Regions from separate parts of the Enterobacter cloacae complex sp. HYC074_NIDB genome, predicted to be linked through region 4. Evidence: predicted binding sites of a transcription regulator. Region 4 holds the regulator's gene; each other region holds the start of a gene.
The links. The regulator LexA, encoded in region 4, represses DNA repair genes until DNA is damaged. The targets are predictions, from matches to a motif close to TNCTGTATGTACATACAGNA.
Positions count from the first base shown of each region.

Region 1: a site for LexA is predicted at 4,336-4,355, ahead of O1724_RS10945 (YebG family protein). Genes of this name have one in related genera too.
Region 2: a site for LexA is predicted at 2,081-2,100, ahead of umuD (translesion error-prone DNA polymerase V autoproteolytic subunit). Genes of this name have one in related genera too.
Region 3: a site for LexA is predicted at 6,649-6,668, ahead of dinB (DNA polymerase IV). Genes of this name have one in related genera too.

Region 1 covers NZ_CP114214.1:2,202,658-2,210,167, forward strand. The annotation lists gene osmX (osmoprotectant ABC transporter substrate-binding protein OsmX) at 1-383, opposite strand, end outside; gene osmY (osmoprotectant ABC transporter permease OsmY) at 402-1,112, opposite strand; gene O1724_RS10925 (YoaK family protein) at 1,363-2,112, opposite strand; partial or broken gene O1724_RS10930 (alpha/beta hydrolase) at 2,370-2,561, opposite strand; partial or broken gene O1724_RS10935 (LysR substrate-binding domain-containing protein) at 2,624-3,071, shown strand; gene catA (type A chloramphenicol O-acetyltransferase) at 3,157-3,834, shown strand; gene O1724_RS10945 (YebG family protein) at 4,010-4,321, opposite strand; gene dmsD (Tat proofreading chaperone DmsD) at 4,431-5,045, opposite strand; gene O1724_RS10955 (dimethyl sulfoxide reductase anchor subunit family protein) at 5,090-5,944, opposite strand; gene O1724_RS10960 (DMSO/selenate family reductase complex B subunit) at 5,946-6,563, opposite strand; partial or broken gene ynfE (selenate/tellurate reductase subunit YnfE) at 6,574-7,510, opposite strand, start outside.
Region 2 covers NZ_CP114215.1:41,810-49,319, forward strand. The annotation lists partial or broken gene O1724_RS23390 (IS1 family transposase) at 1-79, opposite strand, end outside; gene ltrA (group II intron reverse transcriptase/maturase) at 231-1,718, opposite strand; gene umuD (translesion error-prone DNA polymerase V autoproteolytic subunit) at 2,124-2,555, shown strand; gene O1724_RS23405 (Y-family DNA polymerase) at 2,555-3,826, shown strand; gene O1724_RS23410 (ParB family protein) at 3,908-4,882, opposite strand; gene O1724_RS23415 (AAA family ATPase) at 4,882-6,087, opposite strand; gene O1724_RS23420 (hypothetical protein) at 6,502-6,771, shown strand; gene O1724_RS23425 (replication initiation protein) at 7,128-7,510, opposite strand, start outside.
Region 3 covers NZ_CP114214.1:976,953-984,462, reverse strand. The annotation lists gene proB (glutamate 5-kinase) at 1-44, opposite strand, end outside; gene phoE (phosphoporin PhoE) at 350-1,402, shown strand; gene crl (sigma factor-binding protein Crl) at 1,535-1,936, opposite strand; gene frsA (esterase FrsA) at 1,993-3,237, opposite strand; gene gpt (xanthine phosphoribosyltransferase) at 3,342-3,800, opposite strand; gene pepD (cytosol nonspecific dipeptidase) at 4,060-5,517, shown strand; gene dinB (DNA polymerase IV) at 5,573-6,631, opposite strand; gene nqrM ((Na+)-NQR maturation NqrM) at 6,739-6,939, opposite strand; gene nqrF (NADH:ubiquinone reductase (Na(+)-transporting) subunit F) at 6,942-7,510, opposite strand, start outside.
Region 4 covers NZ_CP114214.1:390,572-398,081, reverse strand. The annotation lists gene O1724_RS01940 (conjugal transfer protein TraF) at 1-33, opposite strand, end outside; gene O1724_RS01935 (cupin domain-containing protein) at 226-714, opposite strand; gene zur (zinc uptake transcriptional repressor Zur) at 832-1,344, shown strand; gene O1724_RS01925 (CsbD family protein) at 1,392-1,601, opposite strand; gene dinF (MATE family efflux transporter DinF) at 1,721-3,058, opposite strand; gene lexA (transcriptional repressor LexA) at 3,122-3,730, opposite strand; gene O1724_RS01910 (diacylglycerol kinase) at 3,839-4,207, opposite strand; gene plsB (glycerol-3-phosphate 1-O-acyltransferase PlsB) at 4,362-6,782, shown strand; gene ubiA (4-hydroxybenzoate octaprenyltransferase) at 6,872-7,510, opposite strand, start outside.

The DNA.
Region 1 (7,510 bases), 1.8 Mb from region 4:
ATGGCAAAGGCATAGGTATTGTTCATATCGGCAGGTTTAAGCCACACCAGACCGTGCTTCGCGTCGAGGCGTTTCACCGTCTCGTATGACTCCTGCGGCGACATGCGTTTGTTGATGTGGTTGAAGATGATCAGCGACGTGCCGGTGTACTCCCAGGTCATATCAATCTGCTTGTTGATCATCGCGTTACGGGAAATCACCGTTGCAATATTGGTCTGCGGCTGCACCTGAAACCCTTTCTTTTGCAGATACTGCACGGTCATGGCCGAGAGAATGTGCTGCTCGGTAAAGCTCTTGGTTGCCAGGATCAGCGGCGCGGCGAGCGCCTGGCTGGTGAAGAGCGCGGCGGCGCATAGCGCCGTCAGGCCGGAAAACAGTCTCATAGAAGCTCCTTGTTATAATTATCGCGCGAGATGCGGGCTCAGTAGTCGACCCAGTGCCGCCAGCAGCGTATCCAGAATCAGGGCGAACAGGGCGGTGGCCGCCGCGCCCAGGATCAGCGTCGGGAAGTCATTCAGGTAGATCCCAGGGAAAATCAGCTCGCCGTAGCTGCTGGCGCCAATCAGGAATGCCAGCGGTGCGGTACCGACGTTAATCGCAGTGGCAATGCGAATACCAGAAAGCATCACCGGCCACGCGTTAGGGATCTCAACCTGACGCAGGCGCTGCCATTTGGTCATGCCGATACCGTTTGCCGCTTCCAGCAACGACGCGGGAACAGAGCACAGCCCGGCATAGGTGTTACGCACAATCGGCAGCAGAGAGGCCAGAAAGAGGGCGATAATGGCCGGTTTATCACCGATGCCAATCACCACCATCGCCAGCGCCAGAACGGCCAGCGGCGGCAGGGTGTTACCCACGTTAAAGATTTGCATCACATATTCGGCGATACCACGCGCGGCTGGACGGCTCAGCAAAATACCGCTTGGAATGCCCACCAGCAGGGCAAAGAACATTGATGAAAAGACCAGAATCAGGTGCTGTTGCCCGAGGTAGATCAGGTCAACCTGGCGCGCCTTAATCGTCTCCAGTCCAATTCCCCAGGTGAGGAGAGCGAGAACCACGATAATCGCGCCGACAAAAAGCAGCGAACGTTTAAGTAATGGGTGCATTGCGGTGTGTCTCCCTGTGCGCATGCGTTATAGCAACCACCGGTTGCCTGTTGTTATGCCATGTTTCGGCAGGGGTACTTCACCTATAGCAAGCGAAACGGAAGGGTTCCAGCGAAGGGGGTAAAACAGTAACCCTATGAAATTAGTGACAACCTGGGTGAAGCCTTATGGCATAAGGGCTGTCAGTGGGCAGGCAGAATAGTCTTAAAGAAGCACGCCTTACGTGACAATGTCACGTAAGGCGTGCTGATTAAACCTGTCGACTAAGCGCGGCGCGCACTTTTCGTACCCGCCACGAGATGCGGACGATAGAGAAGGCGGCGACGACTACCAGCATCAGGCCCAGCGCCAGCATCGCGTGGAATCCAAACTCTCTGAACAGGATCAGCCCCGCGATACCTCCGCTGATAAAGGAGAAAAGGGTAGTTAAATGGGTTTTGAGCTGACTCTTTTGCGCGGCCGTATCTTTGGAATAATCCCGGCGCATCATGGCGACCATAACGGAGGCCAGCGAAATGCCCGCATCGGTCAGCGTGCCGGTGATGTGTGTGGATCTTACCCGTCCACCGGATAGCTGAGTGGAGGTGGAATTATGAATTCCCATCAACCCGCACAGGAAAATAATAATCTCCTGATTCGTGGCAAAGGAGTGAAAATACATTTCGTACAGGGATACCCCTGCCAGTAATAGCCCTTCAACAAACAGAACCTGGCTGAATACCAGCCTGATGTTATGGATAATCCCCCAGATAACAATAATCCGCGCAGCGATGGCACCTGAGACAAACGAAAGAATAATGGCGCCGAAGAAAAGAATATCGCTGAGATCGGTGGAGGAAACTTCGCTGGATAGCTGCGAGGTATTGCCCGTCATATGCGAGGGAAAAAAGCCGAATGCGCCCAGCGCAATGGCATTCAGCAGTCCCGCGGAGGTCGCCAGCCAGAGGGCAAGACGACGATCCTCCTGATGCGTTCGTTCTTTCTTTAATTTAATCAGCAAAGAATACCTCCGGTTTGAGCTTTGCCTGAACGCTCAAGCTAACAAAGCGATGTCGCTGGCTGACCAGGATATTGCTTAATTATTATTTCAACGGGAGGAGTGCGAGGTTTTGTAATTAAATAAAATAACCTTGTTAATATAATGCTTTATTGCTGATGACGCGAGCAGACTGGCGGGCATAAATACCGGCCCAGTATGCATGCTCGCTGGAGCGGGATGGGATTTGATTCAGTGTAGACATAGATGTAATTCACAACGACGAGAAGAGAAGCCAGCATCTGGTCGCCGCTGTTCCTGGGAAGGTACAGATCTCCAGCCAGGGTGATCCCGTATCGGTTCTCGAACGTCACCTTGCGGTGGTCGACTTTATCGCTCTCGGCGAAGGTCTTATCTCAGGTTGTCACCATCGAAACGCGGGCGTCAGGATTTCGTGTTTCTTACTAATTCATTGTTTTAACTCAACTTAATGATGCGCATAGCAGCACGGCGGACAGTTTGGTGAATATTTTCATTCGACGCTGGCGTCCGGCTGGGGCCGGATGATTGCCGTGCGCATCACGCCCGATATGGAGATGGCTGTGGTTGCCGCTCCGGCGCATTTTCGGCGCTATGGTTTTCCGCAGACGCCCGCCGATCTGGATGCTCATCCCTGCATTGCCTACCAGTTCGCCGACGGTAACCACTATCAATGGGAGCTTGTGCAGGATGGGAAGCGAGTGACTCACCGCCCGGAGGGGCAATGGGCCTTTTCCGACAGCTACATGGAGGCCGAAGCGGCCCGGCTGGGACTCGGGCTGGCCTATGTCCCGGTTGAGCTGGTGGCTGACGATCTGGAGCGTGGCACGCTTATACGCGTCTTACAGCGCTACAGCCTGCGGATGGACGGACTGTACCTCTATTATCCACACCGCAACGTATCCCCGGCGCTGAGAGCGGTGATTGATACGCTGAAAATTTAGGGTGCCTCTTCGCTACGGTCTATACAGCCCCTGCGTTTGTGATACGCTACTATTTTATATAGCGCAGCTCAACTAAGGCTCTGAAATGACAAAAATAACGCCAGAATATACGGTAGTTGACTTATCACGTTGGGCAAGAAAGGAACACTTTGAAGTATTTCAGGGCTTTGCTCAATCTACATTTAACCAAACGGTTCAGCTGGACATTACCGTGCTGCTAAAGCATATCAAAGAGGTTGGCTGGAAATTTTATCCTGCGATTATTTCCCTTATATCTCACGTCGTAAACCGGCATCCGGAATTCCGTATGGCCATGAAGGATAATGAGCTTGTAATATGGAATGAGGTGCATCCCAGCTATACCCTTTTCCATAAAGAGACGGAGACGTTTTCATCATTATGGAGTCACTTCGACGGGAATATTCATCACTTTCAGAACGTTTATGCAGAAGACGTTTCTCGCTATGGTGATAATCTTGCCTACTGGCCCAAAGAAGAGTCCCGGGAGAATATATTTTTCATATCTGATATTCCGTGGGTCAGTTTTAGCAGTTTTAACGTCAACGTCGCTAACATGCGGAATTTTTTTGCGCCCATGTTCACGTTTGGAAAATACTATAACCAGGATGAAAAAGTCTTGTTGCCTTTCGCCGTTCAGGTCCATCATTCTGTTTGTGATGGCTTCCATGTAGCCAGGATGATCAACGAGTTGCAAGAGTTATGTGATAATTTACCACACCATTCAGAGGCGCCGAACGTGTGATTCACGTGTTTTTAACATACGTCTGACGAGAGGAAATGCTGTAACCAAATTTTACGCCAGAACAGATTAAAATGTTCAATCGCATTGTTTTCGAGAAGATCGAAATAATGCATGATGAAGCCGCGAGCCGTTTCCGGCCCGCGGCGGCATGACAGGTGATGAGTCGTTCTGACGATCAGGCGGCTTTGACGGCCCGGATTTTTTTGCTGCTATCCGCATCTGATGCTGTTTTATCCGTTGCAGCATTGAGCTCGGGAAGCTTGCTGGTACGCAGGATATGCTGCACGGACTCTTTCTGCTCGGCGAGATAAAGACCTAGGTTCTCCGCCTGCGTTTCATCCATCTGCATTCCGCTTTGCAACAGCCAGTCGGTAAACACTTCTGCCATATCGAGCAGTTTGTCGTGAGCGTCAGCCTCTTTCTTACTGGCAAATGTCATTTTTTCTTCACCTTTTCTTACGACAACAAATTTTGTTTCAACAGCCATTGTGCACCCCCGTATACTGTAATTATATACAGTATAGCAGTTGTGACGTTGTGTTGCAGCAAAAATGTGCGAGCCTGGCCTGCACAACGGGTGGACAAGCCAGGTGCTGTTATCGGTACAGCGTTTTTTCGGCAATCGGGATCAGCAAAGTGGACTGCCATTCCGCCAGCGTCAGCTGGGCAAGTTTACCCAGCGCGGTGTAGAACGGATGGGCCGCGTTTTCAACGAATACGCTAAGGAAACGCGTGCTCCATGGCAGCAGATGCCAGGCAAGAAGCTGGTCGCGTTCTGTTTCGCGACCGTTCTCGGCAAGCCATGCCGCCAGCATCAGCAACGTTCCGAAATGATCTTCAGGCTCATTCTGCTGCATCTCAAAGGCGATATGGTTTTCACGCATCCACTGACGCAACGCGAGGGTCGAATCGCCAAACAGCACTGACTCGCGATCAAGCCAGACCGAGCCCCACGGGGGGGCGGGCAGGGCATACGGGCCAATAAACAGACGCTGCCAGGCGTCTTTCAACGCTTCATCCGATGGGGTCTTAAACATACTGGCGACAGGCAGCAGGTTTTCCTCCGCCAGCGGCCAGTCCTGAACCCAGTCACCTGCGGTCAGGGCACTCACCAGCGGCGCGGTCTGCTCGCTGTCTGGGGCGAAATAAAACAGCGCGCCCAGTACCCGGGCGCTGAACGCGAACGATTCGCGGTGTGAGACATCATTCATTACAACTTTCCTTACTTGCGCGCGGGTAGCCCCGCGCACCTGTGTTAACCTGCAATTGCTAACCCTGCGGTCATATGCAGACCATAAAATAGCCCACGGCCAATCAGTTCACCCAGCACCACCAGAACGACACCTGCAAACAGGCCGAGCGTTTTTGGCTCCTGACGACGAATAAGCGGGCAGATCCAGCAGCCTAAACCCGCCGCCAGCAACGCGATGCGCCACACCTGAAGCGAGCCATAATCTGGCAGCAGGGCGCTGGCCTGCTGGATGGAACTCTGTATCGTCCCCAGCGTATTGCTTTGCAACACGACGACCGCCACGCAGACGATAAGTGCCAGTACGCTGACTGACGCGGCAAGAGTACCTTTGAATGTCACGTTTGCGACGCGCAGCAGCAGCGCGGCCAGCAGAGGACCAGCCAGAACCATCGTCAGGAAGAAGCTCAGCGTGGTGTAACCCGTATACCAGGTCGGGACAGTCTCAATCTGATAGACACGGGTCATCGCCCAGACAAAAACGATGCCCAGGATCTGGCTGACAACCAGCCAGATTTTGCCCAAAGCTGGGGGCATTTTACCGATAACCGACACCAGCCACCAGAAACCGCCCACGGCAAAGAAGATCGAACCCGCCGCGATCTCATTACTCAGCGCTGACGCGCCCACGCGGTTAAGCGAGTTGAAGGCACGCAGCGGGGAGCCAAGATGCAGCACCGAAGCCATAAACCCAATACCCATTACCAGCCAGAGAAAAAACAGGCTGCGCACGATGCGCATTCTGGCCTTGTCATCATTTTCCTTAAGCCAGACGAAGCCCATCACGATTAACGCGCCGGCCACGCACTGCCCGAAAACGGTGAAGATCACCAGCGGCCATTCATGCCATCCACTTCCCATCTCACACCTCCTTCGGGTTTGCCAGGTAGCCGGTGGTGTCCCCCGTCGGACGGCTGTTGGCGTTAGGTTTAATCACAATACTCGGCTTTGTGAAGTGCGCAGACGGCAGCGGCGCGACGGCAGCAAGCTGGCCGTGTTTTTTGCGCAGCTCCTCAATCGGGCCAAAGTCCAGCGCGCGCAGCGGGCAGGATTCGACGCAGATGGGCTTTTTGCCGTCCACCACCCGGCTGTGGCAGCCGTCGCACTTGGTCATGTGGCCTTTGGCGGCATTGTACTGCGGCGCGCCGTACGGGCAGGCCATGTGGCAGTAGCGACAGCCGATGCAGACATCCTCGTCCACCAACACAAAACCGTCGTCGCGCTTGTGCATTGCCCCGCTCGGGCAGACCTTGGTGCAGGCCGGATCTTCGCAGTGGTTGCAGGCAATCGACAGGTAATAGGCGAAGACATTCTGATGCCAGACGCCGTTATCCTCCTGCCAGTCGCCGCCCGCGTATTCATAAATACGACGGAAGCTAACGTCCGGGGTCAGATCTTTGTAATCCTTGCAGGCCAGCTCGCAGGTTTTGCACCCGGTGCAGCGGCTGGAATCAATAAAAAATCCATACTGGGTTGTCATCGGTTAATCCTTATGCCTTCTCGATCTGCACCAGGTTCGTGTGCTGCGGGTTGCCTTTCGCCAGCGGTGACGGGCGGTGCGTGGTCAGGGTATTGATGCAGGAGCCGTGATCGACACGATCGCCGTTCATGTTGGCGTCATGCCAGGCGCCCTGGCCCATCGCGCTTACGCCGGGCATGATGCGCGGGGTGACTTTCGCAGCAATGCGCACTTCGCCGCGGTCGTTGAAGACGCGCACCATATCCCCATTTTTGATACCTCGTTGCTCTGCATCCACAGGGTTAAGCCACACCTCCTGGCGACAGGCGGCCTGGAGCACATCTACGTTGCCGTAACTGGAGTGGGTACGGGCTTTAAAGTGGAAACCGAACAATTGCAGCGGGAATTTGCTGCGCTCGGGCGCGTCCCAGCCTTCAAAGGTTGAGGTATAGACCGGCAGCGGGGTGATGGTTTCGTCTTTTTGCAGTTCCCAGGTTGCCGCAATATCCGCCAGCTTGCTGGAGTAGATCTCGATTTTGCCCGACGGGGTTTTCAGCGGATTGGCATCCGGATCGTCACGGAATTTTTTATAGGCCACAAAATGTCCATTTGGATCTTTGCGCTTATAAATACCCATTTTTTTCAGCGCGTCGTAGGACGGCAGCAGCGGATCTTTGGCGACCATTTTGGCGTACAGGTAGCGCAGCCACTGCTCCTGCGTACGGCCTTCGGTGAATTTCTGATGGATATCCGGTCCGAGGCGTTTCGCCACTTCGCTCATGATCCAGTAAATGGGCTTGCGCTCGAACTTCGGGGCGGTAACCGGCTGGAGGAAAATCAGGTATCCCATGTTGCCGGCGTAATCGTTGGGGATGATATCTTCCTGCTCGACGGTCATCAGATCCGGCAGAACAATATCGGCATACTTCGCAGACGAGGTCATGAAGTTATCAATGACGACGATCGTT
Region 2 (7,510 bases), on a different replicon from region 4:
GTCCGGCAGTGCTTTTGCCGTTACGCACCACGCCTTCAGTAGCTGAGCAGGAGGGACAACTGATGGAGATGGAAGCCACTGGAGCACCTCAAAGACACCATCGTACACTAAATCAGTAAGTTGGCACCATTACCCGGCAGGCGATCTGGATTATCGTCACGCTGTTAAATATGTCGCGGTAGGGATACCCGTTACCGGATACCCCCCGCACAGATCCCGGCGTGCGCGATTTACGCACCGGGCTCCTGCCTCGGGTGTCTGGCGGTGAACCGCTCCACAGGCCATGGATGAAGAACCCGAACCCTTGGTAGCCATGCGGCTGCCAGTTTGTTTGCTTTCGTCCAGGTCGTATCATCCTTCTGGCTCCTGCGCCTGAGCGCCCGGCGCCAGAGGTTTGTTACGTGTGTCCTGAACTTCTGCATGGTGGGGAAGTTGCCCGGTACCGAGTGATAGTTCAGGTATCCCTGAACCACTCTCCTGAGCCATTTTCCCTGTTCGGGGATTGAGTAATGCCAGCGCCTTCGCAGACCGTCTTTGATGGCTTTCAGAGTTGCCGTCATCCGATCCCGGCGGGTCTTTCGTATCAGCATGAACCTGCCGTTGCGATCTTTCCCGCTGATGTGCGTGAACCCGAGGAAGTTGAACGTTTCTGGTTTGCCTTTTCCCCTGATGGCACGGTTTTCGGCAGCGAAGCGGCCGAACTCCATCAGACGGGTTTTCTCCGGGTGAACCGTGAGTCCGAACTCCCTCAGTCTGCGCTGCATGGCTATACGGAAGCGCCGGGCATCGTATCGTTTGTCGAACCCGATGACGATGTCATCGGCGTATCTGACCATTACCACATTGCCTGTGGCATAGCGACGTCGCCACTGATGCGCCCACAGATCGAAGACGTAGTGGAGGTATATGTTTGCCAGCAGCGGTGAGATGACCGCACCCTGTGGGGTGCCTTCCTCCGTTGCTCGCCATTGACCCTCCTCCGACGTCCCGGCAGTGAGCCACTTACGTATGAGCCTGATTACCCTCCGGTCGCCGATCCGATGCTCTGTGAACCTGATCAGCCATTCGTGGCTCACCCTGTCAAAGAACTGTCTGATGTCGGCATCCAGTACCCAGTTTACGTTAGTGCGTACCAGCCCTGTGGCCAGTGCGTCCAGTGCATCGTGCTGGCTTCGCCCGGGTCTGAACCCGTATGAGAACCCCATAAAGTCGTTTTCATAGACTGCGTTCAGGATTTTCACCAGCGCATACTGGACGATCTTGTCCTCCAGCGAGGCGATGCCGAGCGGGCGTTGTTTTCCATCCGCTTTTGGGATGTAGTGACGCCTGCCGGGCTGCGCCCTGTAGCTGCCCTGATGTAGCCTCCGGTGCAGATCTGTTATGTTGTTCTTCATGTTTCCGGCGTAGTCCATCCACCTGATGCCATCCACTCCGGCGGCCGCTTTCCTGCTCAGGGAGAGGAATGCGGCTTCCAGTGCTTCGACTGTCAGCAGGTGGAACAATGCTGTAAACCGTTCTTTCTTCCGCTGCTTCGCAGCTTCCCGCACGCGTGACAGCCTCTGTGACATGCTTTCCCGGCTCTGTGTCCGGCGCATGTGTGGCTGTTCCACGTTCCCCTTGGCCCCGCTCCTTCGCTCCACTGACTCCGCTCCTTTCGGGTTGTTCGCCTGCTTCGCCGCTACTATGAGCGAGTCCGACTTCTCCTCTCCGTACATCACCGGCTATGACTCCTCGTCTTCCCGGTGCGGGCCATCTCCGACACTGGCAGATGGTCAGAGGGGAGATCTCCCGGTTCCCGCGTAGAGATCGTATTGACATGCCAGGGTCTCAGACCCCGCCGGGTCCATGTGGCACTCGCAGTATCGCACCCTATGATGTTGCCTTCCGTTAACAGTACAACGTCGGCACCCGGTAATTTAATATACATTTCGTGGCTCAATGGCTGGCCTGTCAACACCCCTGTCAACGCTTCGCCCCATACCTCGCGGTATGCAACGCATGACTCGGGGACCTTGTGGATTGCTGGTCCTTCAATGGTCGGGGACTTTCACCCCTTGATCTCTACCGGTCTCCCGGCGCACACTGTATGTATAACCAGTAAAATTAGAGTGTCAGGAGGAAAGATGAAACTACAACTTTTCAGCACCGGGAAAGAACTCCCGCCACAGGCCCATCCATTGTTTGCCGATCTGGCCAGCTGCGGTTTTCCCAGCCCTGCTGCTGACTATGTCGAGTCCGATCTGGATCTCCATGATTACTGCATACGGCATCCGAGCGCGACGTACTACCTGCGTGCCAGCGGAGACAGCATGGCCGACGGCAGTCTGTACAATGGCGATCTGCTGGTTGTGGACAGTGCTGAAAAGCCGCGGCACGGCGATATCGTTGTCGCCAGCATGCAGGGGGAGTTTACGGTGAAACGGCTTCTGCTGACGCCGCGACTGACGCTGCAGCCCATGAATGCCTCCTGGTCGCCGATTTATCCTGATCCCGACGAGCTGGATATCTTTGGCGTCGTCACGCATATCATCCACCGCCCGAGGGAGATGTACTGATGTTTGCCCTGGCCGATGTGAACAGCTTCTATGCCAGCTGTGAACGTGTTTTCCGCCCGGATTTGAAAGGAAAGCCGATAGTCGTCCTGAGCAACAACGACGGGAATGTAATCGCTCGCAGTGCCGAGGCGAAGCCCTGGATCAAAATGGGAACTCCGTGGTTTCAGATAAAAAACGAAAGATACCCGGAAAAAATATATGCGTTTTCAAGTAATTATGAACTTTACGCCTCGATATCGGCGCGCGTGATGAACTGCCTGGAGGAACTGGCCCCCAGGGTGGAACAGTATTCAATTGATGAGATGTTCCTCGACCTGACCGGCGTGGAGCACTGTATGGGGCTTGAGGACTTCGCCCGGCAGCTGCGTCAGCAGGTGTATGACTGTACCCGCCTGACCATTGGCGTGGGCGCCGGACCAACGAAAACCCTCGCAAAATCAGCCCAGTGGGCCTCAAAAGAGTGGAAACAGTTTCATGGCGTACTCGCTCTGACCAGGGGAAATCCGCAAAGGACGCGGAAACTGCTTTCACTGCAGCCGGTTGAAGAAATCTGGGGGGTGGGTAACCGTATTGCACGCAAGCTAAATGTGCTGGGCATAAAAACCGCGCTCGATCTGGCTCTGACGAACCCGGCCTTCATCCGCAAAAATTTTTCTGTCGTCCTTGAGCGAACGGTACGGGAACTGAACGGGGAAAGCTGCCTTTCGCTTGAGGAAGCCCCTCCGACGAAACAGCAAATTGTCTGCAGCCGCAGTTTTGGCGTGAAGATCACGGAGTACGAGTCACTCCGTCAGGCTATCTGTCAGCACGCAGAGCGGGCCTCTGAAAAACTGCGTAAAGAGCACCAGTATTGCCGGCATATTTCCGTTTTCATCAAAACGTCTCCGTTCGCCATTAAAGAGCCTTACTACGGCAACGTGGCTACGGAAAAACTTCTTACACCCACTCAGGACACCAGGGACATCATTGCAGCCGCTACAACGGCTCTGGAGCGTATCTGGAGGGATGGGCACCGGTATGCCAAAGCCGGAGTTATGCTGAATGACTTCACCGGCTCCGGAGTTTCGCAGCTGCAACTGTTCGACGAACGCCCGCCACGCCCTCACAGTGCTGAGCTGATGAGGGTTCTGGACGGGATCAACAACTCAGGGCTGGGTAAAGTATGGTTTGCGGGGCGGGGTATGGCCCCGGAATGGCAGATGAAACGGGAGATGCTTTCTCCTGCTTATACGACACGATGGTCAGATATTCCTGCAGCGAAACTGGCGTGAAACTATGGCGATTTCACCGTGAAATTCTCAACCTAAACTGCCTAATTACAATAAGTTAGATGTGAAATCGCCATGGCGAAATTATTGACTCAAATTTCTGTCAAGGACTTCGTTGATAGCCTTGTCCAGTTCATCCTGAATCACTTTTGACATACGGCTAAACTCATAAGTCAGCGTGCGCCCTTTCACACGCTTACGCGCGAACTTGTCCTTTTCTTCAAAAGACCAGAGTGGGGAAACCACTGACTTTTCCTTGGGAGATGGATCTATCAATGCCTGAGATGCCTGAGAAATCAGCTTCAGAATACTGGCTTTCTGTTCGTCTTCTGGTCGCTCGCCATCACTCAAAATTGCATCGAGCTGAGCTGATACAGACTGAATGAGTTCTTCAGGCGTTAATCCCTTTTCACCGAGTTTTTCATTAACTTCTAAAAGAAGTTTATAATCACTAAACGATAGCTCCGACTGAACCGGGAACAGAGAAATTAAGTCTTGCGGTACGGCCGCCGCCTGCAGCGCCCTGGTAACTTTAGCCTGAGATAATCCCTCCAGTTCAGCAATTTCCTTTTGATTAAATCCGGACTCTTTAAGAGCGATCAATCTCAGACCAATCTCCCGAAGATTATGTTCTTTAGCTGTCTGGATATCTTTAGCCAGTTGGCGAGCTTCATCAGCTGATAAATGTTCTTCGGTAACCATTACATCAAGGCCTGTACGGACAAAAATTGCTGAGGCTCGCCGTCTTGAACCATCCAGTATCTCAATCCTTTCACTTTGCTTAATACCAATACAGGGAAAGAACTGCTGAAACTTAATCGTCTGGATAATGGATTTCAGAGACTCCCTGGTCAGTGCAAGTTGATCTCTTCCATTGTTTTCCTGGTTTACGAAGGTCTTACTTTCAACTTCAGATGCAGGCACCCGAACAAACCTGAACGTTACCTTCCTGCCGGTTTTTAAGGTAAATACCTGACTTCTACCGGTGTCAGCCATTTCGAGCATTGACGCCTGAGTATTTAACTGTCTGCCGATGGTTTTTCTTTTCTCATTCGACATCACATACCTCCGTTAGTACGAATGAACTCGATGCGATCAAAGACTGCCTTCGCAAAGTCTTCCGCTGCTGATTTTGCGCTTTTTAGTGCCTCTGTACTTCCATCATAGGTTGCTGGATTTGCTGAAATAACTGTGTCAAAAGTCTCCCCACAACGTTCGAAACCATCCAGTCTTGGCAGAACCATGTCTAGCATATCGGCACCGAAAACCTCTTTGGCCTGACTATGGCAAATTTTGTGATCAGACTTGTTCAGGATCTTGGACATGAAGCCGACATTACCGATGAGATTGCAGGTGTGCCCATCCATTTCGATGGAATCTATGAGGGCAGGGAGGCTGGCCACAAACTTCAGGGAAGAATGAAAATCAACCGTCGCCGGTGGAAGAGGGGTCAACATCAGGTCTGCCGCCCCAATGCAGTTTTTCAGGAACGCATCAAGGTGAGGACCACTATCAAGGAAAATAAAGTCGTAGTCATGCTGGAGCTTGTCGATAATGTTCTCTTTAAGCACCGCATGAATATTTTTCCCTGGCAGATGTTCTTCACACAATCCCTTCCAGCCTTCAGCAAGGAATGCATCGTCAATGGAAGCGGGGATTACATCAACACCAGGGATAATAGACGGTACTATAAAATCGGAAAGTAATTCTTCACGAGACACGTTCTGGAGCATGGCCTGAGCAGCCGTATTTTCAACCAAGCCCACTGAATTCTCATGGCTCAGGAACATTGTCAGAGATGCCTGCGGATCGAAATCGATGGCCAGAATACGCAGGTCTTCGAACAGAAGCTGAGGATGAGCTCGAAAAGCATGTGATAATGAAGCGGTAGAAACTGTCTTGGAACCACCACCTTTAAGATTACATACAAAAATCGTAAAGGCTTTATCGAAGCGATCCCTGTACTTCGGTACTTTACGATGGTTATACAGATCGATGACATTCTGAATCGTCATCGCGTATTTCATCGTATTACCAGAAGGTTTCTTTTTAAAAATGTAGCCACCGGCTTCCATTTCGGACACAGCATACTCAACACTGCCTTTACTGAGCTTAGGCAGCTTATACAGAGCGGCTTTGCTGTATTCCTGATAGAACTCGGTAAGCTTCAATTCCTCTTTTTGCTGTCGGATACTTTCGCTCAAAGATGTCAGAAGCTTACCTGCACGTGTAGCGACTTTCCGTAACTGCTCAATATTGTCCATTTATCACCTCATGACGTTTTTTGTCATTTTGAACAAAAAGTGTCATGTTGCAAGAAAAAAATCATATTGTTTTGATTTCGCTCTCAACAGAAGGGGGATGAAGCTCGACGGGCGTGCTACTAAATCACACTGCAGCAACACGCAGACGCACTTTTGACCATCAACAGCAACTCATACAAAAGGGCTTTGAGAAAGGTATTCAACTTGCAAGACAGGAGAGTCATTCAGAAGGATTCTGATTTTAGTTACGACCAGTGCAATGCTGAGCCTTATGTATCAGCGCTCGCCGCAGCCATGTAACCGAGCGTAGCGAGCGAACTGGCGAGGAAGCGAAGAGGAACCGTTCCGGCAGATAGCTCTTACGCTCAGCACAAGAAGAGTTTTCCATCCTCTGTGGGAAACAGGTCAACTTTAATGGACGCTCCGGACTATGGGAAACAGGTCAACTTCGCGGACGGCCCGGACTATGGGAAACAGGTCAACTTCACGGGCGGCCGGGAGTGTGGGGAACAGGTCAACTTCGCGGACGGCCCGGATTATGGGAAACAGGTCAACTTCGCGGGCGGCCGGGACTGTGGGAAACAGGTCAACTTTGCAGACGGCCCGGACTGTGGGAAACAGGTCAACTTCGCGGGCGGCCGGGAGTGTGGGGAACAGGTCAACTTCGCGGACGGCCCGGACTAAGGGAAACAGGTCAGCTTCTCGGACGGCCCGGACTATGGGAAACAGGTCAACTTCTCGGACGGTCGGGAGTGTGGGAAACAGGTCAACTCCGCGTACGGCCCGGACTGTGGGAAACAGGTCAACTTTGCAGACGACCGGGACTGTGGGAAACAGGTCAACTTTGCAGACGACCGGGACTGTGGGAAACAGGTCAACTCCGCAGACGGCCCGGACTGTGGGAAACAGGTCAACTACGCAGACAGCCGCGATTGCGGGAAACAGGTCAAGTTAGGCAAGCACTATGGGAAACACAGCAAGTTCAGTATCCCCCCATATGTCAGCAACAAACTAAGGGGGGAGGAAATAAAAATTACAGACTATTGTTTTTTATCAAGAAAATTAAACAGCAAGCGACCATCTTCTTCAGTGGTATATGTTACCTTTAATGGCGTCTTCTCATTAATTTTCTTCAGAGCAGGTTCCAGGAAGGTACGCTTCATTTCAGCAATATTGTTTTTCTGCGAGGCAGGGAGCATAAACCTTTCACATAACCAGTCATGTGTGGTGATCCAGACACCAGTGCTCCGGAACTGACACAGGCTTTCATAAAGCCGGATGACACGAACACTATTAAGCTGGCCACAGTCATAGAGAGAATAGGTAGTGAACTGGGAGGTTAAGCCGACCAGGAATGGCATGACCTTGTAGTTAAATTCAATCTGCCAAGAACCCCGGCCTCGCTTCATTCCTGCTTCAGCCA
Region 3 (7,510 bases), 590 kb from region 4:
ACACTGGTACCGAGTTTTACCACCAGCGTCTGGCTGTCACTCATGATTCTCTGCCGTTCAACAATAAGGGAAAATGATGTCAGTCAGACGTTTTAACAGGTGTCAGCCCCGTTGCCAACTGCCTTAGCGCATGACCCGTCACTTTGTTGCGCGGGATCAGGAAGCGTAGCGGCAGATTTTGACAATTTTATTACCGAAAAATTAAAACATACTTTTTTAGACATATTCTTACTTTGTCATAAAACTTTCACCCACGAACGATAAAACCCTTCCTGTTTTTCACGGGGTAATAAGCCGAATCTTATTACTCAGCGAATATTAGCGCGTTTTTATAAAATCAGGATTGAAAATGAAAAAGAGCACTCTGGCATTAGTGGTAATGGGCGTAGTTGCTTCCGCATCTGTTCAGGCAGCAGAAGTTTATAATAAAAACGGGAATAAACTGGACGTGTACGGCAAAGTAAAAGCAATGCACTACATCAGTGATGATGACGCTAAGGATGGTGACCAGACTTATGTTCGTTTCGGCTTTAAGGGTGAAACGCAGATTAACGATCAGCTGACGGGCTACGGACGTTGGGAAGCTGAGTTCGCGGGTAACAAAGCTGAAAGCGACTCTTCTCAAAAAACACGTCTGGCATTTGCCGGGCTGAAACTGAAAGACTTCGGCTCACTGGATTATGGCCGTAACCTGGGCGCGCTGTATGACGTCGCCGCATACACCGATATGTTCCCGGAGTTCGGCGGTGACGGCCTGGCTCAGACCGATAACTTCATGACGAAACGCGCCTCCGGTCTGGCCACATACCGTAATACCGATTTCTTTGGCCTGGTTGACGGCCTGAATATGACCCTGCAATACCAGGGCAAAAATGAAAACCGCGACGTGAAGAAGCAAAACGGTGACGGCTTCGGTACCTCCCTGAGCTATGACTTCGGCGGCAGCGATTTTTCTGTGATTGGTGCGTATGCCAGCTCCGACCGCACCAACGAGCAAAACCTTCAGGCACGCGGCGAAGGTAAAAAAGCAGAAGGCTGGGCAACCGGTTTGAAATATGATGCCAATGATATTTATCTGGCCACTATCTATTCCGAAACCCGCAATATGGCCCCTATTTCCGGTGGCTTTGCAAATAAAGCGCAAAACTTCGAAGTAGTCGCGCAATATCAGTTTGACTTTGGTCTGCGTCCATCTCTGGGTTACGTGCAGTCTAAAGGCAAAGATATCGAAGGTATCGGCGATGAAGATATCGTGAAATACATCGACGTAGGTGCGACATATTATTTCAACAAAAATATGTCTGCGTTTGTTGATTATAAGATCAACCAGATTGATGACGATAATAAACTGGGCGTAAGCAGCGATGATATCGTTGCGCTGGGCATGACCTACCAGTTCTGATGTTGTGGTAATAAATAAACCGGCGCTGAGCCGGTTTTTTTGTGCCCGGTGACGCTGTGCTTACCGGGCGTACGGGATAGTACATTTTTCAGACCGAGTAAGGCGTAGCCGCCACCCGGCGCTGGGACATCATCAGGCTCTCAGTTTCACCGCTTCGCTGGAAAAATCGTCCGCAGGCTCCAGCTTCAGATCCAATGTTGCCAGCAGGTCGCGAGCTCTGCCGTGAAATTCTTTTAGCGTATGCTCCAGGCGATCGATCACTTCCTGATCTTTGATGCTCGTCGCCTGCCAGTGCCCGTCTTTATTAAACAGGCCAAACTGATAGGTATAGGTAAAACGGTTTTCCTGTGCTTCCATTTCCATCCACCAGCCCCAGAACTCACGTTTTTCGGGTGCAGGCTTCACGTTGACGCAAACAGCCAGGCAGTCGAAAAAAAAGCGATTCTCTTCACACTGCTCTTCTCGAATATACGGGCCAAGAGCCATGAACTTCTTAATCAGTCTACTTTTCGGGTGTCCACTCGGTAACGTCATTGCGATCTCCTTTTGTGAAGCACTGTTTTACCAAACCAACGAAATTTAGCAAACTATTAACACAATCTCTGCGTGATCCAGCGTGTGATCTCTTTCAGCGCTTTGTCAAAATTCTGGTACACCGGGCTGAAGGGCACCTCCAGCAATTTACCATCAGAAGATGACGACGTGATTAAGCGTGACTCCTCTTCCGGGCTAAACGGATCGTTCTTCCAGAAACCGGACATCATCGGGGTTGGGCAGCGGCGGCCGAGTAAGCCCTGCGTTTTTAATGAATAACGATTAAGTTCAATGCGCAACGCTTCGTCTGAAGCATCATGCATGCCAAGTCGGCTCGCCAGTACGTCCAGATACATCTCAGGAACGCTACCCTGACGCGCAGGATCGCTTAACAGAGCATGCACCACCGGACCAAGACAGGCGACGGCCTTCAGGCGTGAAGATTCAAGGTAGGCAAGCCGTACCGCGACGTTAGCGCCGAAGCGGAAGCCAAACGCGCCAACCCGGGTGTGATCAACCCAGGGGATATTCTCCAGCGCTTTTAATGCATGCTGGTGCAGCAGGCTGGAGTCTTGCGTAAGTTTCCATTTGGATGAAAAACCAATGGAAGGCATATCAAGCGTCAGCATGGCGATTCCGTTTGGGGCAAAGTAGCGCTCATACAGGCTGTAATAGTCAATTTGTAACGAGTCCAGTCCACCGCACATCAGAACCGTCGGGAACGGCCCTTCCCCCTCCGGCATATGCAGGAATCCGGTCACCGGGCTGCCGCCGGGAATGGCGAACTCAATTTCACGCATCCGGCCAGGCAACCGCTGCGCAGCCTCTTCATAAGCCCGGTTTGCCAGCGCCTGCGCCTGCTCTGCCAGTTCGTCGCCTTTAAGATGCGGATATGCAGCGATGCTGTAAAGGTTTGCCGCATGCAGCCAGTGCTTGCCGCTGAGAGTGGCATCTTCTTCCTGGCTCGCTTTTTGCTGCCAGAGCATGGCCTGCTTTGACCATTCGTAGATCCAGTTTCCACCACGGTAGCCCACTACCGTATCGTAGAGATCGCTGTCGGTACGCTCGGACTCGCTCATCACGATACGCGCCTGCACGTCGAGGATTTCACGCGGATCGATGCCGCGCCAGATCCACATCAGGCGGTTAATCATTCGATACCAGTGGGGCACGTTTTTACCGTCTAACGCTGACTGAACGGCAGGCATTGTCCCCGGATTAAACCGACGCACCAGCGTCGACGTTTCAGGGTGCTTGAAACGGGGTTTGAAGAGAGTTTCGGTGAGATTCGCCTGCGTCATTGCGTTGCCTCCATGGATACGTCATATGAAGACCATTGTAACGCGTGGCAGGGTAAAAAGAACAACGCCCGGCATAACCGGGCGTGTAAAGTTACGTACTGAAATTAACGGCCAGAGATAGGCGGTACGAAGACCACGCCCATATCCCATGGCTGTTCAATCCAGGTATCCTGCGGGATATCAATGACGTAATCATCAACCAGTGGGCGACCCGCTGGTTTCGCGAAGATAGTGACGAAGTGCGCTTTTGGATACATTTCGCGGATAGCCACCGCAGTACCGCCGGTATCCACCAGATCGTCGATAACGATAAAGCCTTCACCGTCGCCTTCCGCGCGTTTCAGCACTTTCAGTTCGCGCTGGTTGTCGTGATCGTAGCTGGAGATACAGACGGTATCGACATGACGAATACCCAGCTCACGTGCCAGCAGCGCCCCCGGTACCAGACCGCCACGGCTGACGGCAATAATGCCTTTCCACTGTTCGGAAGGCATCAGACGCGCAGCCAGTTTGCGTGCGTGAATCTGCAACATGTCCCAGGTGACGACGTATTTTTCGCTCATGTGAAGTGTCCCAGCCTGTTTATATACGGCTTAAAAAAAATGAGGGTGAACCAGGTTGCGCGAGATTATAGAGATCTGACGCACTAAAAACCAGTGTTACGCGCCATGAGCCTGAGTTTTTACATGCTTAATGCTACCAGCCACGGGAGAAAGTGGTATTCTCAGTTGCATCTCGCAAGCCTGACTTGTGGTAACGATTAACCTGCTAACCCTGTGACCTGCAACATTGTTTTGCAGCGCAACGACAAGGAGACCTATCGTGTCTGAACTGTCTCAATTATCTCCACAGCCGCTGTGGGATATTTTTGCCAAAATCTGCTCCATTCCGCACCCTTCCTATCACGAAGAACAGCTTGCCGAACATATTATGGGCTGGGCAAAGGAAAAAGGTCTGCACGCTGAACGCGACCAGGTTGGCAATATTCTTATCCGCAAACCTGCCACCGCAGGTATGGAAAACCGTAAGCCAGTGGTATTGCAGGCGCACCTGGACATGGTTCCGCAGAAAAACAACGACACCGTTCACGACTTCACAAAAGACCCGATTCAGCCGTACATCGACGGCGAGTGGGTGAAGGCGCGGGGCACGACCCTGGGCGCAGATAACGGCATTGGTATGGCTTCCGCGCTGGCCGTGCTGGCTGACGACAGCGTTGAACACGGTCCGCTGGAAGTGCTGCTGACCATGACTGAAGAAGCGGGCATGGATGGCGCGTTCGGTCTCCAGGCAAACTGGCTGCAAGCGGACATTCTGATCAACACCGACTCCGAAGAAGAAGGTGAGATCTACATGGGCTGCGCGGGCGGGATCGATTTTATCTCTACCCTGCCGCTGTCCCGCGAAGCGATCCCTGCCGGATTCGAGACCTTTAAGCTGACGCTGAAAGGGCTGAAAGGCGGTCACTCCGGCGGTGATATTCACCTGGGCCTGGGCAACGCCAACAAACTGCTGGCGCGTTTCCTGGCGGGCCATGCCGCTGAACTGGATCTGCGTCTGGTGGACTTCAACGGCGGTACTCTGCGTAACGCGATCCCTCGCGAAGCCTTCGCTACCTTGGCAGTGCCTGCGTCGAAAGCGGACGAACTGAAAAAACTCTCAAGCGTGTATCTGGAGATCCTGAAAAACGAACTGTCTGCAAAAGAGAAAAACCTGACGGTGGTGCTGGAGTCCGTTACGACGGATAAAGCCGCGCTGACCGCACAGTCTCGTGACACGTTTGTCCAGCTGCTGAACGCAACGCCAAACGGCGTTATTCGCAACTCTGACGTGGCGAAAGGCGTGGTGGAAACCTCCCTGAACGTGGGCGTGGTGACCATGGGTGACGACAGCGCAGAGATCATCTGCCTGATCCGTTCCCTGATCGACAGCGGAAAAGAGTACGTTGTGAGCATGCTGGAATCTCTGGGTACCCTGGCGGGCGCGAAAACGTCTGCAAAAGGCAGCTACCCGGGCTGGCAGCCGGATGCAAGTTCTCCGGTCATGGCACTGGTGCGTGAAACTTATCAGCGACTGTTCAACAGCACCCCGAACATTCAGGTTATTCACGCGGGTCTGGAGTGTGGTCTGTTCAAGAAACCGTATCCGGATATGGACATGGTCTCCATTGGGCCGACCATCACGGGTCCACACTCCCCGGATGAACAGGTTCATATTGAAAGCGTCGGTCACTACTGGACGCTGCTGACTGAGCTGCTGAAAGCAATCCCTGCGAAGTAATTCGTCGTCTGTTGCCCGGTGGCGCTACGCTTACCGGGCCTACAATTAGCGTAATCTACAGCCCCAACACCAGCTGACGCTCCAGCTGCGGATCCAGCAAGGTGACGTGCAGCCCCACCAGCCTCACCCCTCGCCCGCCCCGCCGTTCTTCCCATGCCTTTTTTGCCGTCGCGATAAGATCCTCTTTGTTGAGGCGTGGCCAGACGTGTTCCTGCGTCGTCTGCTGAAAATCGTTAAATTTCAGTTTGATGCCCTGCCGGGCAATAAGCAGATCCGGTTTGACCTTCAGTAAGCGTCGTTCAAGTTCAGGATAGAGTTGTTCCGTAATAATGGTTTCACATTCGGTCCAGTCATGGATATCTTCGCTCAGCGTGCGTTCAACGCCGACCGATTTACGCAGCCGTTCGTTGTTCACATCCCGGTCATCAATGCCCTGACTGCGTTCCCACAGTACGCGGCCAAACTTGCCAAAACGCTTAAGCAGCAGCGCCAGATCGCTGCGCTGAACGTCTTCGCAGGTGCGTAGCCCCATACTTTCCAGCTTCGCGGCGGAGACTTTGCCCACTCCGGGGATTTTGCTGAGCGGCAGCGTCTTTAAAAACGCCGAAACCTCTTCCGGAGTGATAACGTACTGGCCGTTGGGCTTATTTAAATCGGAGGCGATTTTGGCGAGAAATTTGACCGGCGCGACACCCGCCGATGCCGTCAGGTTCAGCTCGTTAAAAATAGTCTGGCGGATCTCCTGCGCCATCAGGGTGGCGGAGCCGTGGCAGTGCACGCTGTGGGTGACATCAAGATAGGCTTCATCCAGCGATAACGGTTCGATAAGTGAAGTGTAGCGGGAAAAGATCTCCCGAATGTGGCTCGATGCTTCTTTATAGGCATCAAAACGTCCGGGCAAAAGAGTGAGATGCGGGCACAGTTTCAGCGCCATCGCTGTCGGCATGGCGCTGCGCACGCCGTATTTGCGAGCAGGATAGTTGGCGGTGCTGATGACACCGCGCTGTACCCGGCTGCCGCCAATGGCAATGGGAATATCCCGCAGCGCCGGGTTGTCACGCATCTCCACTGCGGCAAAAAAGCAGTCCATATCGACATGGATTATTTTGCGCATAGTAAGCCCTCACTCGTTACTGGATAAGTATACAGTAAACAAATGAGGGTTGAGAAGTGTGCATGGGAATTGTCGGGTGGCGGCGTTGCCTTACCCGACCAGGAAGACTAAATAATGCGTTGCTGCTCGCGAGCCATCCGCTTTTTCCGCGCATCGCACGGTTCCGGACAATCGCACACTTTTTCCATTCCGATGGAAGAGATGCCTCCGCAACTGCCCTGAATGCTTTTACGCTTGATGATCCAGCCTAAGGACATGCCGAAGATCACCAGCACAAACACCGCAAAGGTCGCCAGAAAGGTCAGCATAATCAGCCTCCGAAATCATCGAGCATGATGTTCTCATCTTCCACGCCAAGATCTTTTAGCATCTTAATCACGGCCGCGTTCATCATTGGTGGACCACACATATAGAACTCGCAGTCTTCCGGTGCCGGGTGCTGTTTGAGGTAATTTTCATACAGCACGTTGTGGATGAAGCCCGTATAGCCTGTCCAATTATCTTCCGGCTGCGGATCGGATAACGCCACATGGAAGGTAAAGTTAGGGTTATCACGTGCCAGTTGTTCAAACTCATCGTCATAGAACATTTCGCGCAGTGAACGCGCTCCGTACCAGAAGCTGATCTTGCGCTTGCTGCCAAGTCGTTTGAGCTGGTCAAAGATATGCGAACGCATCGGCGCCATACCCGCTCCGCCGCCGATAAAGACCATCTCCGCGTCAGTATCTTTGGCAAAGAATTCGCCGAACGGGCCGGAAATCGTCACTTTGTCGCCAGGCTTGAGGGACCAGATATAGGATGACATGACGCCAGGGGGGGCATCAGGCACATTCGGTGGCGGCGTGGCGATACGCACGTTGAGCATAATAATGCCCTTCT
Region 4 (7,510 bases):
TGCCATAAAAAAGGAGACAGCGATGCTAACCATCGAAAATTTAAAATGTTTTTTCACAGTGTGCTCGTAAATAGTTTGTTATTAGTTAACCCTGTCTGTTATCACCCAAACAGGAACGAACTATTGCTGTGAATAAGTGCAAAAAGACCCGCTATTTCCTTAAGTTAAATTCCATCCCGGCCTGTTGTAATATGTGACGACCATCAATATTTATAGAAGAGGAAATTATTTTCGCCCAGGTTTTCCATCGTGCGGCCCAAAAAACTGAGGCGGATGGTCGACCCAGCGGTCTTCGCGCGTCGCGGCATACACCGGATTGAGCGGATAGTAGATACGGTTATGTTTTTTATTGGCCTCACCCACCACCAGTAAGCGCACCTCTTCATCGGTATTGTTGATAAAGGTGTGACACACGCCCGTCCCGGCTGGAAATCCCACGCTGTCTCCGGGTTCGAGCTTCCATAAATAGCCATTGATCCAGGCCTCAGGGTAACCCTCCAGAACGTAAACAAACTCCTCTTCGTCGCTTTCCGCATGCGGATAAGATGTGCGGCGTCCGGGCGGCAGCCGTTCATGGTGAATACCAATGCGGCCGAGACCCAGTTTGCGGGCCAGCGGCGCGCCAATAGAAAAACGTTCGTTGCTGTCAGGATACGTTGCGTCATCAGCGCCTTCCACGTCCCGCCAGTGCCGAATACAGTCAGGTCTTTTCATTTTGCGATCTCCTGATTTGCGATGCGTCAGGTATAGCACAGCCTGGCGGATCTCGGTGTTTTTAGCAGAACATGATAAAGTGAGAGTTTTCACCCCTTACCACATCCGAGGTGCCCGATGGACAAGTCCACAAAAGAGCTGTTAGCGCAAGCTGAAAAGCTGTGCGCGCAACGCAATGTGCGCCTGACCCCGCAGCGCCTTGAGGTACTGCGTCTGATGAGCCTGCAACAGGGCGCCATCAGCGCCTACGATCTGCTCGATCTGCTGCGTGAAAGCGAGCCGCAGGCAAAACCGCCGACCGTTTATCGGGCGCTGGATTTTCTGCTGGAGCAAGGGTTTGTGCATAAAGTGGAATCAACAAACAGCTATGTGCTGTGCCATCTTTTTGACCAGCCAACTCACACGTCCGCCATGTTTATCTGCGATCGCTGTGGTGTGGTGAAGGAAGAGTGTGCGGAAGGTGTGGAAGATATTATGCATACGCTGGCAGCCAGAATGGGCTTTGCGCTGCGACATAACGTGATTGAAGCCCACGGCTTATGTTCTGCCTGCGTGGAGGTGGAGTCATGCCGTCATCAGGATGACTGTCAGCACGATCACTCTATCCTGGTGAAGAAAAAGCCGCGTTAAAGCCAAAGAAAAAGGCGGCTCAGGGCCGCCCTTGGGGATAGTACCGGTTACCAGCGGTAGTCGTTACGGGTTTCCCAGTCTTTGACTTCGTTTTCCGCCTGATCTTTTTCGTAACCGTAGCGCTCCTGGATTTTACCTACCAGCTGATCGCGCTTACCTTCAATGACGGTCATATCGTCATCTGTCAGCTTACCCCACTGTTCTTTCGCTTTACCTTTGAATTGCTTCCAGTTGCCGCCGATTTCGTCTTTATTCATAATCGTGTCCTCGTGTTAAGCGTCTATGAGTATCGCCCGCTACGTTCTTTTCTGCTGGACGTGATTATTATTGTAGTTAAGGATTCGGTAGTTGTTTTTATATTCGGAATCTTTAACCGTTACGATATATCGTGCGGGGCTGGAAACCAGGTATTGTTTCGCCAGTGACGATGCCAGATAACGGCCAACGAAAGGCCACGCAGTGAGAGAAAGACCGCCAACGCCAGCCACAGACCATGATTGCCGAGATACGGCAGGGTCAGCAGCGTCAGGCCGAACCCCGCCGCCGCGACGGCCATGCTGTTGCGCATCTCCGCCCCTCGCGTCGCACCAATAAACATGCCGTCCAGCAAATAGCACCACACGCCCACCACCGGTAATACTACCTGCCAGAGGATGTAGCGATCGGCCAGCTCACGTAGCGCGGGCAACGAGGTGAGTAGCGCGACAATATGCTCACCAAAACAGGCGTACACCAGAGCAAAGACCAGCGCCACCAGGCCCGCCTGACGACAGGCAGCACGCCAGACCTCACGTAACTGGCCGCTTTCACGCGCGCCATAGGCCTGCCCTGAATGCGCCTCGACGGCGTAAGCAAAACCATCCAGCGCGTAAGCGGTAAAGGTCAGTAACGTCATGAGCACTGCGTTGACTGCGACGATTTCAGGCCCAAGACGCGCACCAAAAACGGTTAAGGCGCCAAAGCAGAGTTGCAGCAGGAGCGAACGGAGCATGATGTCGCGATTAAGCGCCAGCAGCTTACGAATGTTGCCGCGCCAGGCCGATTTCAGCAGATCCAGGGTGATACCGCGCATCGCCAGTACGCGCCAGACCATTCCCAAACCAATTAGCAGCGTACCGTACTCGGCAATCGCCGTGGCCAGCGCCGCGCCCCGGACGTTCATGTGCAGCCCCATCACCAGCCACAGATCGAGCATAATGTTAAGCAGGTTGCCCACCACCAGCAGGATCACCGGCGCGCGGGCGTACTGCACGCCCAGCAGCCAGCCCAGCAGGACCAGGTTTGCCAGTGAAGCGGGCGCGCTGAGCCAGCGAATTTCGAGGAACCGCCGGGCCTGTTCCAGTACGGCATCGCTGCCGCCTACAATATGGAGCGCAAGATCAATCAGCGGCGTACGCAACAGAACGATTAACGCGCCGGCACCGAATGCCAGAATGAGCGGCTGAACCAGCGCACGCGCCAGACGCAGGGGATCTTTTGCACCATACGCCTGGGCCGTCAGGCCCGTCGTACTCATGCGCAGAAAAAGCAGCAGCATAAAGAGAAAGCTGGTCGCCGTTGCGCCGATCGCGACGCCGCCGAGATAAATCGGCGAATCGAGATGCCCGATAACCGCCGTATCCACCAGCCCAAGCAGAGGAACGGTAATATTGGAAAAAATCATCGGTAGCGCAAGACGCCACAACGCCTTATCGGCAGAAGTTAGCAATGCCATGGAAATTACCGGAATCAGAAAACAGGCCAGGCTGTAGAGGAACTACAGCCTGTCAGGAAGAGATTACAGCCATTCACCGTTGCGGATAACGCCGACCGCCAGTCCTTCAATAGAGAAGCTCTGCTCGCGGAGATCCACCACAATCGGGGAGAATTCATTGTTTTCAGGCAGAAGCTGCACGGTATTGCCTTGTTTCTTCAGGCGCTTAACCGTCACTTCATCATCAATGCGCGCCACCACGACTTGCCCGTTACGCACGTCCTGCGTTTTGTGTACCGCCAGCAGATCGCCATCCAGAATACCGATATCTTTCATGGACATTCCGCTAACGCGCAGCAGGAAATCGGCGCTCGGCTTGAACATGCCTGGATCAACCTGATAGTGCCCTTCGATGTGCTGCTGCGCCAGCAGAGGTTCACCTGCCGCTACGCGACCCACCAGCGGAATACCGCTCTCTTCTTCCACCAGCAGACGAATACCGCGTGAGGCGCCGGAAACAATCTCAATCACGCCCTTACGCGCCAGCGCTTTAAGGTGCTCTTCGGCAGCATTAGGAGAACGGAAGCCCAGACGCTGCGCAATTTCTGCACGCGTGGGTGGCATACCCGTCTGGCCGATATGATCCCGAATGAGATCAAACACCTCTTGCTGCCTGGTCGTTAACGCTTTCATACCGCCCCCTGGGTGTATATACAGTTATGCTGTGAGTATATACAGTCAAAGGCGATTTTGGAACCAAAAACTGCACAAAAAACCAGGGACTTAATTATTCCTCGAGGCTCATCGGAAATGCGACCAAAGCAGCGTGACCCAGGTGATCGCCGCAGTGATAATCGCCAGCAGTACGGCAGCGGAACCCATGTCTTTCGCCCGGCCAGACAATTCATGGAATTCCGACCCGATTCGGTCAACAACGGCCTCAATAGCGCTATTAAGAATTTCCACTATCATCACCAGAAAGACAGATCCGATGAGCAGTACGCGGGTGATAGCATCAACATCAAGGAAGCAGGCGATGACAACGGCAACGATTGCAGCAACCGCCTCCTGGCGGAAAGCGGCTTCATTAACCCATGCAGCGCGGAAACCTTTCCATGAATAACCGGCAGCTTTAATGATTCGAGTTAACCCAGTGGTATTATTGGCCATTAAAAGAACCTTTTATGATAAATAGCGTCTGTAACTAAAGCCGCAGCGCGTTTTGCTGCAACCTGAAGTATGACGGGTAACAACAGAAATTTTGCGCGCTTTCTGTTATCCTTGCGCCGCAATTGCATTATTAACCAGAGGCTTTACATCGTTTATGTCCGGCTGGCCACGAATTTACTACAAATTACTTAATTTACCATTAAGCGTCCTGGTAAAAAGTAAGTCTATCCCAGCAGAACCTGCGCTGGAATTAGGGCTCGATACGTCGCGCCCTATTATGTACGTTTTGCCTTATAACTCGAAGGCAGACCTGCTGACGCTTCGCGCTCAATGTCTGGCGCACGATTTACCTGACCCACTTGAACCGCTGGAAGTCGACGGTACGCTGCTGCCACGCTACGTGTTCATCCATGGCGGGCCGCGCGTGTTCACCTATTACACGCCGAAAGAAGAGTCCATTAAGCTGTTCCATGATTACCTCGATCTGCACCGCAGCAACCCCGATCTGGACGTGCAGATGGTGCCGGTGTCGGTGATGTTTGGCCGTCGTCCGGGGCGCGAAAAAGGGGAAGAGAACCCGCCGCTGCGTATGCTCAACGGCATTCAGAAGTTTTTCGCCGTCTCCTGGCTGGGACGCGACAGTTTTGTCCGCTTCTCACCTTCCGTTTCACTGCGCCGCATGGCGGATGAACACGGCACTGACAAAATCATTGCGCAAAAGCTGGCGCGCGTTGCGCGTATGCACTTTGCACGTCAGCGTCTGGCGGCCGTTGGACCACGTCTCCCGGCACGTCAGGATCTGTTCAACAAGCTGCTGGCTTCCAAAGCGATTGCCCGTGCCGTAGAAGATGAAGCGCGCAGCAAGAAAATTTCGCACGAGAAAGCGCAGCAAAACGCAATCGCGCTGATGGAAGAGATCGCCGCGAACTTCTCCTACGAGATGATTCGCCTCTCTGACCGTATCCTCGGCTTCACGTGGAACCGCCTCTATCAGGGGATTAACGTCCACAACGCCGAACGCGTGCGTCAGTTAGCGCACGACGGCCACGAGATTGTCTATGTGCCCTGCCACCGCAGCCACATGGACTACTTGTTGCTCTCTTACGTGCTCTATCACCAGGGGTTGGTGCCACCGCATATTGCTGCCGGTATCAACCTGAACTTCTGGCCAGCAGGCCCGATTTTCCGCCGTCTGGGTGCGTTCTTCATTCGTCGTACCTTTAAAGGTAACAAGCTTTACTCCACCGTCTTCAGGGAGTATCTGGGCGAGCTGTTCAGCCGCGGTTATTCTGTGGAGTACTTTGTTGAAGGCGGTCGCTCGCGTACCGGTCGTCTGCTCGATCCAAAGACCGGCACGCTGTCGATGACCATTCAGGCCATGCTGCGTGGCGGTACCCGTCCTATCACGCTGGTGCCGATTTACATCGGTTATGAACACGTGATGGAAGTGGGCACCTACGCGAAAGAGCTGCGCGGTGCGACTAAAGAGAAAGAGAGTCTGCCGCAGATGCTGCGTGGGCTGAGTAAATTGCGCAACCTCGGCCAGGGATACGTGAACTTTGGCGAGCCCCTGCCGCTGATGACATATCTGAACCATCATGTTCCGGAGTGGCGCGAGTCTATCGATCCTATCGAAGCGGTACGTCCGGCCTGGCTGACGCCAACGGTCAACGGCATTGCATCCGAGCTGATGGTACGCATCAACAATGCTGGTGCGGCAAACGCCATGAACCTGTGTTGTACTGCGCTTCTGGCCTCTCGCCAGCGTTCACTGACCCGCGAACAGCTGACCGAGCAGATTGACTGCTACCTGGATATCATGCGCAACGTGCCGTATTCCGTGGATTCGACCGTGCCGTCTGCCACCGCCAGCGAGCTGATCGATCACGCGTTGCAGATGAACAAGTTCGAAGTCGAGAAAGATACGATTGGTGACATCATCATTCTGCCGCGCGAGCAGGCCGTGCTGATGACCTACTACCGTAATAACATCACGCACATGCTGATGCTGCCGTCGCTGATGGCGGCCATTATTACCCAGCACCGCCGTATTTCACGTCAGGAGCTGCTGCGCCATATTCAGGCCATCTACCCGATGCTGAAAGCGGAGCTGTTCCTGCGCTGGAGTAAGGATGAACTGGCGGCAGAGCTCGATAAAATGACGGCAGAGATGCATCGTCAGGGGCTGATTACCATCAGTGATGATGAACTGCATATCAATCCGTCACGTTCACGTACCTTGCAGCTCCTGGCTTCCGGTGCGCGTGAGACGTTGCAGCGCTACGCCATTACCTTCTGGTTGCTGAGTGCAAATCCGTCCATCAACCGCGGTACGCTGGAAAAAGAGAGCCGGACGCTGGCCCAGCGCCTCTCCGTTCTGCATGGCATTAACGCCCCGGAATTCTTCGACAAAGCGGTATTCAGCTCCCTGGTGCTGACGCTGCGCGACGAAGGGTACATTAGCGATACGGGCGATGCCGAGCCGGAAGAGACGATGAAGGTTTACCAGATGCTGGCAGAGCTGATTACCGCGGATGTGCGTTTAACGATTGAGAGTTCGACGCAGGGCGAATGATGCTAAAGCCGGGTGACGCTAACGCTTACCCGGCCTACATGTTCCGCTAAATCGTAGGCCGGGTAAGGCGAAGCCGCCACCCGGCTTTTTTATGACCAGTAACTCATCGCCAGGCCCAGAAACAGCACCAGCCCGACGTAGTTATTATTCAGAAACGCTTTAAAGCAGGCTTCACGCTCGCGCTTCGCGATCAGCTTCTGCTGATACGCAAACAGCAGCCCCGCCACCAGTACGGACCAGTAAAACTCCCAGTTCAGCCCGTTCAGGCGACCAATCGCCACCATCAGCGCCAGCACCGCCACCTGTAATATGCCGATGATCAGCTTGTCGTGACGACCAAACAGGATCGCCGTCGATTTGATGCCAATCTTGAGATCGTCATCGCGATCGACCATCGCGTATTGGGTATCGTACGCAACGGCCCAGAGAATATTCGCCAGGAACATCAGCCAGCAGCTGAGCGGAACGGACTCGCTGACCGCGGCAAACGCCATGGGAATCGACCAGCCAAATGCCGCACCCAATACCACCTGCGGCAGATGGGTGTATCGCTTCATGAACGGGTAAACCCAGGCCAGCGCCAGAGCCGCAACGGACAGTAGAATGGTCATGGTGTTAAGGGTTAACACCAGCATGAAAGAGAGAAGCATCAGCACCACAAACAGAATGCGCGCCTCTTTCCCGGTCACCTGACCGCTCGGCAGAGGACGATTCGCGGTGCGCTTAAC